3 regions of the Xenorhabdus littoralis genome follow, and region 1 is predicted to be linked to each of the others. Evidence: predicted binding sites of a transcription regulator. Region 1 holds the regulator's gene; each other region holds the start of a gene.
The links. Region 1 encodes PurR, which represses purine synthesis genes. Its sites were predicted from a motif close to CANGCAAACGTTTGCNTG; they were not measured.
Positions count from the first base shown of each region.

Region 2: purM (phosphoribosylformylglycinamidine cyclo-ligase) is a predicted target of PurR. The motif match lies at 1,819-1,836, and genes of this name have one in related genera.
Region 3: gcvT (glycine cleavage system aminomethyltransferase GcvT) is a predicted target of PurR. The motif match lies at 1,772-1,789, and genes of this name have one in related genera.

Region 1 is NZ_VCDP01000067.1:58,748-61,964, forward strand. It holds gene sodB (superoxide dismutase [Fe]) at 1-61, shown strand, start outside; gene purR (HTH-type transcriptional repressor PurR) at 540-1,565, shown strand; gene punR (DNA-binding transcriptional activator PunR) at 1,569-2,477, opposite strand; gene punC (purine nucleoside transporter PunC) at 2,601-3,217, shown strand, end outside.
Region 2 is NZ_VCDP01000035.1:111,768-114,984, reverse strand. It holds gene uraA (uracil permease) at 1-915, opposite strand, end outside; gene upp (uracil phosphoribosyltransferase) at 1,047-1,673, opposite strand; gene purM (phosphoribosylformylglycinamidine cyclo-ligase) at 1,900-2,952, shown strand; gene purN (phosphoribosylglycinamide formyltransferase) at 2,949-3,217, shown strand, end outside.
Region 3 is NZ_VCDP01000037.1:18,032-21,248, reverse strand. It holds gene ubiH (2-octaprenyl-6-methoxyphenyl hydroxylase) at 1-274, shown strand, start outside; gene ubiI (FAD-dependent 2-octaprenylphenol hydroxylase) at 289-1,521, shown strand; gene gcvT (glycine cleavage system aminomethyltransferase GcvT) at 1,893-2,990, shown strand; gene gcvH (glycine cleavage system protein GcvH) at 3,057-3,217, shown strand, end outside.

The sequences.
Region 1 (3,217 bases):
ATATCTGGAGCACTTCTGGGCTCTGGTCAACTGGGAATTCGTTGAAAAAAATCTGGCTTAATGAGATAAATTCTCGCGCCAATTTTAAATAACAAAGGGCAGGTTTTCCCATTCAGGAATGCATGAATATCGGAAATCTGCCCTTGAATCAGGCCAGTATACACTTCAATTCTTTTTCTGGATCTTGGTTAGATCAGACAAAGACTCCCCAAAAAAACAATCATTATTAATGCACTACAGGCAGTCAATAACCCCAATTTAAGATCTGTATCCATAGAACATCCTCAAGTGAAAGTTAAGCTTCAGCGATACCATAAATTTTAAGTGATTATTCATCATGATGATTAAGTATCGCACTGTGATATTTGATACATATACTTTATAGCATCGATTATTACTTTCACTTTTGCGCTAGATCAGACAAAATTCAGGGTTTATCGTTAAATTATTGCCAGTTGCCCTCCCATATATAACTATACTGGCAAACAACTAACAAAGATCTGTAAATTTAGACCATAAGGTCAGGAGTCCTTTTTATCATGGCAACGATTAAAGATGTGGCTAAACGCGCTGGTGTTTCAACCACAACCGTATCCCATGTTATCAATAAAACCCGTTTCGTCGCCGAAGATACAAAGACCGCAGTTTGGGCGGCCATTAAAGAACTGAATTATTCACCCAGCGCCGTTGCCCGTAGTTTGAAAGTTAACCATACTAAATCTATCGGATTGCTGGCGACATCAAGTGAAGCCCCTTATTTTGCTGAAATCATAGAATCTGTTGAAAATAGCTGCTACAGCAAAGGCTATACACTAATTTTATGTAATTCTCATAACGATCCCGATAAACAAAAAGCTTATCTCGCCATGTTGGCGCAAAAGCGCGTAGATGGTTTGCTGGTAATGTGTTCAGAATACCCGGAGCAACTTTTGGGGATGCTGGAAGACTACCGCAATATTCCCATGGTGGTTATGGATTGGGGAGAATCCAGAGGAGATTTTACCGATGCAATTATTGATAACGCTTTTCATGGTGGTTACCTAGCTGGTCGCTATCTTATTGAACGCGGTCATCGGGATATTGCGGCTATTCCTGGGCCATTAGCCAGAAATACCGGGGGCGGGCGTCACCAAGGTTTTCTCAAGGCGCTGAAAGAAGGCAATATTGCCATTCGGGATGAGTGGATAGTTCAGGGTGATTTTGAACCGGAATCCGGTTATCAAGCTATGTGTAAGATCCTGAACCAGAAACATCGTCCTACTGCGGTTTTTTGCGGTGGGGATGTCATGGCAATGGGTGCGATTTGTGCGGCTGATGAGCTAGGATTACGTGTTCCACAAGATATTTCTATCATTGGTTATGACAATATCCGTAATGCCCGCTACTTTACACCAGCCTTAACAACCATCCACCAGCCCAAAGAACGTTTGGGACAAATGGCCTTTTCAATGTTATTGGACAGAATAGTCAATAAACGTGAGGATGCACAGACTATTGAAGTCCACCCACGTCTCGTTGAGCGACGCTCTGTCGCAGATGGACCATTTATTGACTATCGCCGTTAATCGTTAATTTTCTTGTAACCATTCAGCATTAAGTGTTTCTCTATCTCCGAGATAATCAAGCAACCAACTTAATGCTGGAGAATGGCTTTTTTGTGACCAAGCCAAGCAACATGGACTATCAGGTAATGGTTGTTCGAGTTCGAGTGTGGTCAGTTTGCCTTTACGGATGAGTGGTAGTGCCCGGTGCTCAGGCACCATTCCCACGCACAATCCATCCATGAGGCAATTCAAACCGGCATCCCAATCGGGAACGACCAATCGCCTTTGGTTATCCACAGCCCATGTATTGCGCTTAGGTAAATTACGTGATGTATCCTCAAGACACAGACTGGGATAAGGTCGCATTTGGTCGTCATTTAATTTTTCCGCTATCCTCACCAAATCATGCTCAGGACTGGCTACACATAACCAAGGCATAAACCCCATATCCCTGAAACTATATCGTTCACCGACGGGCGAAGCACGTGTTGCGCCAATAGCCAGATCTACCCGCCCATCTACTAGCGCATCCCAGACGCCATTGAAAACTTCAGGATAGATAAACAATTCTATGTCGGGAAAATGTCGATAAAAATCCAGAATTAACCGGAGAGTCCGCTCAGGCTTTACAACTTGATCAACCGCGATACTAAATTGTCCCCGCCAGCCGTTAGCAACTTGCTGGCATAGATGTCTGGTGTGATTCATTTTTTTGATAACAGAACGAGCTTCCTTGACAAAAATAGCGCCTGCTTCAGTTAAATCCACATCACGATGACGACGTTCAAATAGCGGAACCGCTAACCATTCTTCAAGTTGTTTTACCGTATAGCTGATAGCAGAAGGTACGCGATGAAGTTCTGATGCTGCCGAACTGAAACTTCCTGTTCTGGCAACGGCATCAACGACTTCCAGAGAGTATTCAGACCACATAAATCTTCCTTTCAATTTTTTTCACAGCATGTTGCAAATATTACCGTTTCACAAGTAAAAAACATGCCATATAGAATAAGCCGATGACTTCCTTATCAATTACCACACCGATTTATTGACACAATGACAAACAATAAAAACTCAATTTCATTCATGTTTTATCTCGCCGGGCTGAGTATGCTCGGTTATTTGGCCATCGATATGTACCTACCTGCTTTTGGTGCCATGAGAGCAGAATTAGGTACATCAGAAAATGCCATTAGTGCGAGTCTCAGTATTTTTCTTGCTGGTTTTGCTTTTGCCCAACTGTTATGGGGACAATTATCTGACCACTTAGGAAGAAAACCTGTTCTTATTATCGGATTGTCTCTGTTTTCCATTAGCTGTTTAGGGATGCTCTGGATAACTGATGCCACACAGTTGCTTGTGCTGAGGTTCATTCAGGCTGTTGGTGTCTGTTCTGCTGCGGTTTCATGGCAGGCTTTGGTCGTTGATCGGTATGATGCAGAACGCGCTAAACGGGTTTTTGCGATGATTATGCCTCTGGTCGCGCTTTCCCCCGCCCTCGCACCTTTATTGGGCGCATGGTTGTTGTCACATACAGGTTGGAGAATCATCTTCCTTGTTTTAATGATAGTGACACTCCTACTGTTGCTGCCAACACTGGTCCTGACAAATAAAAAGCGTTGTATCGAAACCAACACCGATAAGAAGACAATTTCTTTCTTTACATTACTCAA
Region 2 (3,217 bases), on a different contig from region 1:
CACCCATGTACTATAAACTCGGGTGAGCGCCATAACACCAATGTTCTCACCATAAGTCGTATTCGGTGTTGAGCCAAAGAAACCCGAAAATATCGTTGAGAAACCATTCGCAAACATCGAACGATGCAAACCCGGATTTTGCAGCAAATCTTTCTGAACGATATTTGCTGTCACTACCAGATGCCCAACATGTTCTGCAATGACCACCAACGCGGCAGGTAAAATCGTCATGATGGCAAACCACTCAAAACGCGGGGTATAAAACGTCGGTAATGCAAACCACGGTGCTTCACGTACTGGTGTCAAATCCACAACACCCATGAAGAATGACAACGCATAACCCACCAGCACACCAATCAGAATCGGGATAATCGCCATAAAACCACGGAACATCACCGAACCCAAGATAGTCACACCCAACGTCACCAGGGATATAGTCAGATTGGTCAGATTGACATCCGTGCCTGCCGCCGGACGCAAACCCGCCATATCAGCAGCAACACCCGCTAATTCCAAGCCGATGACCGCAACGATAGCCCCCATCGCCGCAGGTGGGAACATCACATTGATCCAGCCTCTTCCCGCAACTTTAACAATCAGGGCAACCAAACAGAACAAAAAGCCACAAACAATAAACCCGCCCAATGCCAATTCATATCCCAGAGGCAGTAACAACAGCACAGGCGAAATAAACGCAAAACTGGAACCTAAGTAAGCTGGAATTCTCCCTTTGCAAATAACCAGATACAGTAATGTTCCAATGCCGTTGAAGAGCAAAATTGTGGCGGGATTAACTTTAAATAAAATGGGAACCAAAACGGTTGCCCCAAACATGGCAAATAGATGCTGTAAACTTAATGGAATAGTTTGTGCCAGAGAAGGTCTCTCATCTATCCCAATGGTCCGACGGGTCATTACTCATATCCTCTTATCCCTTTACCTTTCAAATTGCTGTTTTGTTGGCAGCACCGCAATTTGAAAGCAATTGGGTATATATCATCTTGCTAGAAACAAAAAAAAGCCGACTTCTCAGTCGGCTGTACATATTATTTAGTACCGAATAGTTTGTCGCCTGCATCCCCTAGGCCAGGGACGATGTATCCATGTTCATTAAGGCGTTCATCGATCGAGGCAGTATAAAGTTCAACATCCGGGTGGGCTTTTTCCAATGCGGCGATACCTTCCGGCGCAGCAACCAAAACCAGAACCTTGATCGCAGGGCAACCCGCCTTCTTCAATAGATCAATAGTGGCAATCATCGAACCACCTGTTGCCAACATTGGATCGACAATCAACGCCATACGTTCATTAATATCGGAAACCAATTTTTGAAAATAAGGCACGGGCTCGAGTGTTTTTTCATCACGATACACGCCAACCACGCTGATCCGCGCACTTGGAATATTTTCCAGCACTCCATCCATCATGCCCAATCCTGCCCGCAGGATTGGCACTACCGTAATTTTCTTTCCTTTAATCTGGTCTATCTCTACCGGACCGCACCATCCTTCGATGGTCACTTTTTCAACTTCTAAGTCAGCAGTTGCTTCATATGTCAGAAGACTACCTACCTCTGAGGCCAATTCACGAAAGCGTTTGGTGCTTATATCATGATCTCGCATCAGGCCAAGTTTATGTCTAACAAGCGGGTGTTTAACCTCAACGATCTTCATGGGGTTCTCCTAATCTAGCCAGCAGATAAAAAAATCGCGGGATTATACCTCCTTTTAGGCATTGTGCCACTATCAATCTATTGACTTTTATCAATCACAAGTGTTTTTCTTCTCTTTTTATCTGACATAAAACCTTTACAAAGCTATCGCAAACGTTTGCTTAGACTGTTAGAATCAACCCCGCTCTGTTTTATTCATTCAAATGTAACCGCCTGGGAGCTACGCAGTGACCAACAAAACCTCTCTTAGCTATAAAGATGCTGGTGTCGATATCGATGCTGGTAATGCCTTAGTCAATCGTATCAAAGGTGTCGTAAAACAGACCCGCCGTCCGGAAGTCATGGGAGGGTTGGGTGGTTTTGGCGCATTATGTGCCCTGCCTCAGAAATATCGTGAACCTATTTTGGTTTCTGGTACTGATGGTGTTGGCACCAAACTGCGTCTGGCCATGGATTTGAAACGCCATGATACCATCGGAATTGATTTGGTCGCTATGTGTGTCAATGATCTGGTTGTTCAGGGCGCTGAGCCACTTTTCTTCCTGGATTACTTTGCCACAGGAAAACTGGATATTGATACCGCATCCAGTGTGATTACCGGTATTGCGGAAGGGTGTAAACAGTCTGGCTGTGCGTTGGTCGGTGGTGAAACAGCCGAAATGCCCGGCATGTATCATGGCGAAGATTATGACGTTGCTGGTTTTTGTGTCGGCGTCGTCGAAAAATCAGAAATTATTGATGGCAGCCAAGTTCAGGTCGGAGATGCACTGATTGCGCTGGCATCCAGTGGACCACACTCCAACGGTTATTCTCTGGTCCGCAAAATCCTCGAAGTGAGCCAGACAAATCCTGAAATGACTGAGCTTGAAGGAAAGTCTCTGGCAGATCATCTGCTTGCTCCAACTCGGATTTATGTTAAATCTGTTCTTGAACTGATTGAAAAAATTGAGGTTCATGCAATTTCACACCTGACGGGTGGCGGCTTTTGGGAAAACATTCCTCGTGTTCTGCCTGAAAATATGCAGGCCAGAATCAATGCTGACAGTTGGCAGTGGCCTGCAATTTTTACATGGTTACAGCAGGCAGGCAATGTCAGTGACCACGAAATGTACCGCACATTTAACTGCGGCGTGGGTATGATTATCGCGCTACCCCAATCTCAGGCAGAACAGGCTATCTCGCATTTAAAAGCGGCTGGTGAACACGCATGGCAGATTGGTTCAATTGCCGGACTCAACGCTGATGAACAACCTGTTGTCATCAGCAAAGGCAAGTCATGAAAAAAATAGTGGTTTTAGTCTCAGGCAATGGCAGTAATCTTCAATCCATCATAGATGCCTGCCAGCAAAACCGGATTAATGGGCATATTTCGGCAGTCTTCAGTAATAATGCTGACGCCTATGGCCTGCAACGTGCTGAACAAGCCGGTATCTCCGCCCATTTTCTCGATCCAAAAGCTTATGCGGATCGCATAAGCTATGATATTGCTTTACTCAAGGCCATTGACCAATATGAACCAGACTTAGTGGTTTTGGCTGGTTACAT
Region 3 (3,217 bases), on a different contig from region 1:
GGCGTTGGCACAGGTTATTTCAGAAGCAGCGGTTTCCGGGCAAGATATCGGTTCTTATAAAACCCTGACTCAATATCAACAACGCCGTTATGCCGATCGTGAAACAACCATTGATATTACTGATGGGTTGGTCAGATTATTCGCCAATGATTACTTGCCGTTAAAAATAGGGCGTAATATTGGCCTGATGACGATGGAAATATTACCACCGATGCGGGATCTATTTGCCCGCCAGACATTGGGTTGGGTTGCCCAGTCACCATTGGCAGATTAAGAGGAAATAAAAACATGCAATCATTTGATGTGGTAATCGCAGGGGGCGGTATGGTCGGCCTTGCGCTGGCCTGTGGTTTGCAAGGTAGCGGTTTACGCATCGCGATTGTAGAAGAACATCCATCAACAGGAACATTTGATGCCAGTGATGAACATGCCTTGCGTGTTTCTGCCATCAATGCAGCCAGTGAGCGTTTACTAACCCAGCTTGGTGTCTGGCAGAATATTCTCGCGATGAGAGCAAATGCTTATCAGGGAATGGAAGTCTGGGAACAAGACAGTTTCGGTCGTATTCAGTTCAATGCGGCGGAAAATGGCCTTACTCACCTTGGGTATATCATCGAAAACCATGTGATCCGTCAGGCACTTTGGCAACGAGCGGAAAGCCTGCCAGATGTAACGATTTTTACCCCATCCTCTTTCAGTAATGTCGCTTGGGGAGAAAATGAAGCTTTCATCACTTTATCTGACGGAAATATGCTGACTTCGCGGCTGGTCATCGGTGCAGATGGAGCACATTCTTGGCTGCGCCAACATGCCGATATTCCACTGGCTTTCTGGGATTATGAACACCACGCTTTAGTGGCGACCATCCGAACGGAAGAGCCTCATGCTGGTGTTGCACGTCAGGTTTTTCACAGTGATGGAATATTGGCTTTCCTGCCGCTTTCAGATCCTTACCTATGTTCAATCGTTTGGTCATTGCCAGCGGAATCAGCACAGCAGCGCAAGATTATGGAGCCTGAATGGTTTAATCGGCAATTGAGCGTGACTTTTGATATGCATCTTGGTCAATGCGAACTGATAAGTGAACGACAAACCATTCCGCTGATGGGACGCTATGCCCGTAACTTTGCTGCCCACCGTTTGGCATTATTAGGGGATGCAGCACATACAATCCATCCTCTGGCGGGTCAGGGGGTTAACTTAGGTTTTATGGATGTCGCAGAACTGATTGGTGAATTGAGACGTTTGCACCGACAGGGAAAAGATATTGGTCAGTATCTTTATCTGGGACGTTATGAACGCCGCCGCAAACACAGTGCTGCGATGATGTTGGCTGGAATGCAGGGATTCCGTCAGTTATTTGATGGTAATAATCCTGCGAAAAAGCTATTGCGCGGAATTGGATTATCTCTGGCTGATAACTTACCAGGATTGAAACCGCAATTGCTTCGCCATGCAATGGGACTCAATGACCTTCCCGATTGGCTTGTTTCTCAACCTCCTTCAGTTGAAAAAATCTAATTCAGGTTCTTATTTAGGATTAGTTTTCCTCATATTAGGCTAAGGTGTGTTCAGTTGATTTACTTCACACTTTAGCCATTTCCTAATCAAAAAAAATTATTTATTGTCGTTTATTGCCGATTATGAGTGTCCTGCCGCAATAAATTAGACAAAAATTCTGCATGATAGTGAACGGTTTTTCAGATTATCACTCCAGCCCTGCTAATTTATTTTATGGTCCATTTCTATTTTCAGTGATAACTTCTGATGACAAGGTATCGTTTGCGTGATTAACCGATTCTTTGCTTCATGATCCAACATCTGCCGGTTAATACGCCGTATATTTTTCAGGTTACGAATGTTTTCATGTCAAGAATGGAAAGAGGGAAATAATGTCAAAACACACCCCATTGTATGACCAACATCTGGCATGCGGAGCCCGCATGGTAGATTTTCATGGTTGGATGATGCCCCTGCATTATGGTTCACAAATCGACGAGCATCATACAGTGCGTACTGATGCTGGTATGTTCGATGTTTCCCACATGACTATTGTGGATCTGCATGGTGCTGGTTGCCGTGATTTTCTTCGCCACCTTCTGGCAAATGATATCGCCAAATTAACTGAAAAGGGCAAAGCACTTTATACCGGAATGCTGAATGCTTCCGGTGGTGTGATTGATGACCTGATTGTTTATTTCTTCACTGATGACTTCTATCGCATGGTAGTTAACTCAGCGACCCGTGAGAAAGATTTGGCGTGGATTAGCCAACATGTTGAACACGACGACGTCGAAATTACGGTGCGTGATGACTTAGCGCTCATCGCTGTCCAAGGGCCGAATGCACAAGCTAAAGTTCAATCATTACTAAGTGATGAGCAAAAGCAGGCTGTAATAGGCATGAAACCTTTCTTTGGTGTTCAGTCTGGCAATCTGTTTATTGCCACTACGGGTTACACCGGTGAAGCGGGTTATGAAATTGCGTTACCGAAAGAGCAGGCAGTGGATTTCTGGCAGCAACTGTTGACAGCGGGGGTGAAACCTGCGGGATTGGGGGCGCGTGATACATTGCGCCTTGAAGCGGGCATGAATCTTTATGGTCAGGAAATGGACGAAACCATTTCGCCGCTGGTGGCCAATATGGGATGGACGATTGCGTGGAAACCGGAAGATCGCCAATTCATCGGCCGGGAAGCGTTAGAAAGACAGCGTGAAACAGGCACCGAACAATTGGTTGGACTGGTCATGCGTGAAAAGGGTGTTCTGCGTGGTGGCTTAACTGTCAGTTTTACAGACGACTCCGGTGAAATTCGTTCTGGTGTCATTACCAGCGGAACATTTTCCCCAACCTTAGGATTTAGCATAGCCCTTGCACGAGTACCGCAAGGCATTGGCGAACAGGCGGTTGTCCAAATTCGTAATCGAGAAATGCCTGTTCAGGTTGTTAAACCGGGCTTCGTACGGATGGGTAAACCACTTGTAGAGTGATTTTTGAACGTGATGTTTTGATTATTGTAATGTTTTCATTAACTTTAAAACAAGGAGATGGCAACGATGAGTCATGTACCAGCAGAATTAAAATATACAGAATCACATGAATGGGTTCGCTCGGAAGGAAATGGAGAATACACAGTAGGTATTACCGAACATGCCCAGCAACTCTTGGGGGATATGGTATTCGTTGATTTGCCTGACGTTGGCACAGAGTTAAGCAG